DNA from 2 places in the Bacillus haynesii genome. Region 2 is predicted to be linked to the other one. Evidence: predicted binding sites of a transcription regulator. Region 2 holds the regulator's gene; the other holds the start of a gene.
What was found. The regulator Rex, encoded in region 2, represses fermentation and respiration genes when NADH is low (regulators of the CRP and FNR family bind a similar motif). The targets are predictions, from matches to a motif close to TTGTGAAATATTTCACAA.

Region 1 (3,209 bases), 1.4 Mb from region 2:
GTTTTACGGTGCAGCCTTTTTCTTTAATCCCGGCACTAATATTACAATGTCGGATTTTTGGCGGTGGTGGATCATCCATCTTTGGGTGGAAGGGATTTTTGAAGTTTTTGCCGTCGTGGTCATCGGCTTTTTGCTCGTGCAAATGAACCTTGTGACGAAAAAGTCGACCGTCAGAACGCTCTATTTTCAATTGACGATCCTGCTGGGGAGCGGAGTCATCGGAATTGGGCACCATTACTATTACAACGGGTCTTCCGAAGTCTGGATCGGCCTCGGTTCCGTCTTCTCATGTCTGGAAGTTATCCCGCTTACCCTGCTTGTATTAGAAGCTTACGAACAATACAAGATGATGAAAGACGGCGGACATCACTTCCCGTATAAAGCAACGTTCTGGTTCTTGATTTCAACGGCGATCTGGAATCTGGTCGGTGCAGGGGTATTGGGCTTCTTGATTAACCTGCCTGCCGTCAGCTATTTTGAGCACGGGCAGTTCTTGACACCTGCTCACGGGCACGGGGCGATGATGGGCGTGTACGGCATGTTTGCCATTGCCGTCTGGCTGTATACGCTGCGCAATATCACCAAAAAAGAAGCATGGAATGATAAATGGCTGAAAATAGCCTGCTGGTCGCTGAACATCGGCCTGTTCGGAATGGTGTTTATCAATTTGCTGCCTGTCGGTTTTCTTCAATTGAAAAAAGCGTTTGAAGACGGGTACTGGAGCTCAAGGGCGCCTGAGTTTTTACAGCAGGATGCGGTGCAAACGCTGCTGACTTGGAGGGCCGTGCCAGATACGATCTTTTTAGCCGGAATCGTGATTTTGGTGATATTCAGCATCAGAGCATTATTCCATCTTCGCAAACCGACGCATCAGGAAGGAGAAGCGCTGCCTGTTAAAGACATTGCTTCAGATGAATAGATAAACAAAAAGACAGAGGAAGTAAAATCCTCTGTCTTTTTGTTTTATTGATTAGCTTCCGCTTCAAGCCGCGGGAACAAAATATTGTTTTCCAGGTGAATGTGCTGAAAAAGATCAGTTTCCAATTCATCAAGCTTTAAGTAAGTCAGTGTATATGTTGTGCATGCCCCTTCAGGAAGGGTATAGTCATTGGTCACTTTTCTCAGTTCCTTGAGGATCTTGCCTGCGGTTTCATGCTCTTGTTCAAGGATGTCGATCGCCTGAACTGCTTCCGCTATGCGGTCCATTGATCGCGTCTCTTCATAGGCTATCACTTTCGGGAAAATATGTTCCTCTTCCTGGAAGAGGTGATGTTCGAGTTCTGTTTTCAGCTGATGGAACAATTGATGGACCTGGGCGAGCTCCGGATGATGGATGCCGTGAACTCGGTATACTTTTGTAACAAAGCCTGACAGTTCAGGAAGCACCTCATACAGGTAAGCATGGTGCGTATGAATCACATGGTCGATCAGCTGTGAATACGGGGCTTCACTCCAGTTCGTTTCTTTTTCGTTTAATGCCTTTGTCTCTTGATATAATGTATTGATTCTAGCTAAAATCTCTTCTTCATTTAAATTCTGCTCTTTTATCGCTTCACCGATCGGACGGTTACCCCCGCAGCAAAAGTCGATCCGATATTCTTTCAGCAGCCGGCTGGCTCTAGGAAAACGTGTAACAATATCACCCGTTTTTGTGTTTTGATTAAAAACTGCTTCCATTTGTAAAACCTCCTGAAGTGTTTTTTATGCTATGGGTTAAATGTAACGGGTTCACCGAAGGAAAATCGTGATCTACATCACATTCTGAAAAAATGACAGAAAAAGCAATAAGTCAGAAGAAATCGGGAAATAGCTATAGATAACTTTTCATGTTGGAGGCCCGCAATGGAGCATATATCCTGGCTTACATTTACGATGCTGATTCTCGCCAGTTACCGGTTAACTCATTTGATTGTTTTTGATAAGATCACGGAGTTTATCCGGAAACCGTTCATGAAGAAAAAGCAGACGATTGATGAACAAGGGCATGTAGAAACGAAAAAAGTGCCGAAATCAAACTTCGGCTATTTGCTGAATTGCTATTGGTGCGCAGGGATATGGTGCGCTTTGATCATTGCTGTCGGATATCTGATTGTCCCAAAAACGATATTCCCGTTGATTTTGATTTTGGCGGTCGCCGGGGGGCAGGCAATTCTTGAAACGTTTGTCGGTGTCGCAACAAAACTTGTCGGCTTTTTCTCCGATTTAAAGAAGTAAACCATTCCAAGCGGATGGTTTTATTTTTTTGTCAATAAAGTGACACAAACAGCAGAGAAGAACGTGTCGGTTTTATGAACTTTTTACAGCGATTTTTTCCCGGCTGCCGCATGTTAGGCAGAGAGGAGGCGTCATATTGAAGTGATTTCAGTTTTTAAAATTTCGAATTGAGAGAAAAAGAATGTGCAAAGTCCCCGGTCATACTTTTTAAGCTTTTAATCATTAGCGCTCAGACCTTCCATTTCATTCGAAAAGAGGAAATAGATAGATTTTTAAAGCGGTAAAAAACAAGAAATATGGTTGATAGACAATCGATGAATAGTTTTTTTACAATCAGTTGTGCTACAGGCCAAGAAAGGAGTGAAAAATGTCTGTCAGAAAAAGTGTTTTTGGAAAATAACATCATTGGAGGAAAAAGAATGTCATATATGAAACGTTCCATTTCTGTCTTCATCGCTTGTTTCATGGTAGCGGCACTCGGCATCAGCGGTATCATAGCACCTAAAGCGTCTGCCGCTTCTAAAACACCCGTTGCTGTAAACGGGCAGCTCACCTTGAAAGGTACGAAGCTCGTCAATCAAAACGGAAAAGCGGTTCAACTGAAAGGAATCAGCTCTCACGGTCTGCAGTGGTATGGCGATTATGTCAACAAAGACTCCTTAAAATGGCTGAGAGACGACTGGGGCATCAATGTTTTCCGCGCGGCCATGTATACAGCTGAAGGCGGCTATATTGACAATCCGTCGGTTAAAAACAAAGTGAAGGAAGCCGTCGAAGCGGCAAAAGAACTCGGAATCTATGTGATCATTGACTGGCACATACTGAGCGATGGCAATCCAAACCAAAACAAAGCGAAAGCTAAAGAGTTTTTCAACGAAATGTCGAGCCTTTACGGCAAGACGCCAAACGTCATTTTTGAAATTGCCAACGAGCCGAACGGCGATGTCAACTGGAACCGTGACATTAAACCTTACGCCGAAGAAATCTTGTCCGTG
Region 2 (3,209 bases):
TTACCGTCAGGTCTTCCACTCGCAGTACATCGTTTCCGCTTTGCCTAGTAATTTCAAAGCGGAATGACGCCGATTTTTCATCTCCAAGCGGTTTGTCCATGATCTCCATCCGTTCAAGCTGCTTTCGTCTGCTCTGCGCCCGTTTCGTCGTCGAAGCTCTTGCCAGGTTCCGGTCGACGAACTCCTGCAGTTTGGCGATTTCGTCCTGCTGCTTTTCGTAAAGCTTTGTTTCCCTTTCCAGCTGCTCGGCTTTTAATTGGAGATAAGAGCTGTAGTTCCCGATATATTTTTTGCTTTGTGCCCGGGTAATCTCGTAAACTTGGGTAACCACTTTGTCAAGAAAGTACCTGTCATGGGAAACGATTAAAATCGCTCCGCTGTAGTTTTGTAAATATTGTTCAAGCCATGTCAGGGTATCGATATCCAAGTGGTTTGTCGGTTCGTCCAAGATGAGGAGGTCCGGTTTTGTCAAAAGCATTTTTCCGAGGGCAAGCCTTGTTTTTTGACCTCCGCTTAAGTCCTGAACGCGGACGGAGTCATCAAATCCCGCAAAGCCGAGCCCGTGCATAACGGATCTGACTTCTGCTTCATATTGGTAGCCGCCTTTGTCCTTGAACTCCTGCTGAAGCCTGTCATACGTCTTCATCAATGATTCAAGCTTGTCCGGTCCGGCTTGCGCCATCTTTTCCTCGATCGCGCGCATTTCTTTTTCCATTTTTTTTAGAAAATCAAATACCGACAGCAATTCCTCTTTAAGCGTCAGCTTGGAATCGAGGCCGGAATGCTGGTCAAGGTAGCCCATCGTCAAATCCTTCGGTTTGATAATGTCCCCCTTTTCATATGAAAGCTTTCCTGCGATAATCTTTAGGAGAGTCGATTTTCCGGCGCCGTTGCGTCCGACGATCGCAATCCGGTCCCGAGATCTGACTTCGAGTTTTATATTCGTTAAAATCGTATCGGCTCCAAACGATTTTGAAAGCTGGTTCACTTGTAAAATCATCATGATCTTTCACCTCTTGTCTGCTATTTTAAGTGTAGCTTATCACCGCGCAGTCAGCAAACAATTAAGTGAAGTCTGGAAGATTTTAGCCGAAGAAAAAGACAGAACGAAAAAAATAGTGTATGATCGTTATAAGGAGAGTTAAGAACATGAATGAGTTTACACATTTTAATGAACAAGGCAGAGCCAAGATGGTTGATATAAGCGAAAAGGAAGCTTCAGTGCGCACAGCTGCGGCTGTTTCAAGCGTGTCAATGAATCGAAAAGTACATGAAAAAATCAAAAACCGGGAAATCGGAAAAGGCGATGTATTGGCGGTGGCGCAAGTGGCCGGAATCATGGCCGCAAAACAGACATCCGCCATCATCCCGATGTGCCACCCAATCGCTCTGAAAGGAGTCGACATCACCTTTCGTTGGGAGGAGAAAGAACAGAAGAGCATCCTGCATATTCAATCTAAAGTCAAGACCAAAGGGAGCACAGGTGTGGAAATGGAAGCGTTAACTTCCGCCTCCGTATGTGCGCTGACCGTATATGACATGTGCAAAGCGGCGGATAAGGGAATGGTGATAGGACCGACCTTTCTTCTCGAAAAGACAGGCGGGAAAAACGGTGACTATAAAAGGGAAAAAGCTGATGTAGACATGGAGGATTAGTTTATGAACATGGATCATTCAAAAATTCCGCAAGCGACAGCGAAACGGCTGCCATTATACTATCGTTTTTTAAAAAACCTTCATGCATCCGGAAAACAGCGTGTATCTTCCGCTGAGTTGAGCGATGCCGTCAAAGTCGATTCCGCGACCATCCGCAGGGATTTCTCGTACTTCGGCGCGCTCGGAAAAAAAGGATACGGCTACAATGTCAATTATTTGCTGTCCTTTTTCAGAAAGACGCTTGATCAGGATGAAACGACGAACGTAACGCTCATTGGCGTGGGGAATTTGGGGACAGCCTTTCTCCATTACAATTTTATCAAAAACAATAATACAAAGATCGCCATGGCGTTTGACATCAATGAAGAAAAAATCGGAACCGAGGTCGGCGGCGTTCCCGTCTATGATCTGAATAAGCTTGAAGAGCATATGACGGATGATGATATCCCGGTCGCCATTTTGACGGTTCCAGCTCAAGCTGCACAGTCGATTACAGACAGGCTGGTGGCGCTTGGCATTAAAGGCATTCTTAATTTTACGCCGGCCCGCTTGAATGTGCCGGAACACATTCGCATTCATCATATAGATTTGGCGGTTGAACTTCAGTCGCTGGTGTATTTTCTGAAACATTATTCAATGCAGGAAAAGTAAAACGGAAAACGAAAAATAAAGGAAAGGGGGCAGGCTTTATGCCAATCGGTCCTGGAAGCTTTATTTTAATCGTCGTGGTGGCGCTATTGATATTCGGCCCGAAGAAACTTCCCGAGCTGGGAAGAGCGGCTGGAAACACGCTGCGGGAGTTTAAAAATGCGACAAAAGGTTTGGCTGACGACGATTCCGATAAAAAGAAAGAAGATCAGTAGGATAGGATGACATTTATGAAGGGAAAAGAAATGTCGCTGATAGAACATATCACAGAACTACGCAGACGGCTTGTGATCACTTTTTTCTTTTTTGTTTTATTTGTTGCGGCAGGCTTTTTTTTGGCAAAGCCGCTGATTATCTATCTGCAGCAGACGGATGAAGCGAAGCTGCTGACGCTTAACGCGTTTAAGCTGACCGATCCTTTATTTGTGTACGTGCAGTTTGCGTTCATCATCGGTGCCGTCTTGACTTCGCCGCTTGTTTTATACCAGCTGTGGGCTTTCATTAGCCCGGGGCTGTATGAAAAAGAACGAAAAGTGACGCTTAGCTATATTCCGGTATCGATCATTCTTTTTTTAGGCGGCATTGCCTTTTCTTACTTTATTTTATTTCCGTTTGTCGTGGACTTTATGACGAGAGTCTCAGATGATCTGAATGTTAACCAGGTCATCGGAATTCACGAATATTTTCAGTTTCTGCTTCAGTTGACGCTTCCTTTTGGCTTATTGTTTCAGATGCCTGTGGTCATCATGTTTATTACAAGGCTCGGGCTCGTGACGCCGATGTTTTTGGCGAAAATCAGAAAATACGCATATTTTGTGTTGTTCGTCATCGCGGCGCTCATTACACCGCCTGAGCTTTTGTCGCATTTAATGGTCTCAGTGCCATTGCTCATTCTTTATGAAATC

Region 1: a site for Rex is predicted at 1,743-1,760, ahead of ric (iron-sulfur cluster repair di-iron protein). Genes of this name have one in related genera too.

What each region holds. Positions count from the first base shown of each region.
Region 1 is NZ_CP059494.1:1,054,724-1,057,932, reverse strand. It holds gene H2R00_RS05110 (nitric-oxide reductase large subunit) at 1-919, shown strand, start outside; gene ric (iron-sulfur cluster repair di-iron protein) at 964-1,677, opposite strand; gene H2R00_RS05100 (DUF1360 domain-containing protein) at 1,843-2,214, shown strand; gene H2R00_RS05095 (cellulase family glycosylhydrolase) at 2,643-3,209, shown strand, end outside.
Region 2 is NZ_CP059494.1:2,410,102-2,413,310, reverse strand. It holds gene H2R00_RS11935 (ABC-F family ATP-binding cassette domain-containing protein) at 1-1,003, opposite strand, end outside; gene moaC (cyclic pyranopterin monophosphate synthase MoaC) at 1,150-1,656, shown strand; gene H2R00_RS11925 (redox-sensing transcriptional repressor Rex) at 1,660-2,307, shown strand; gene H2R00_RS11920 (twin-arginine translocase TatA/TatE family subunit) at 2,346-2,519, shown strand; gene tatC (twin-arginine translocase subunit TatC) at 2,526-3,209, shown strand, end outside.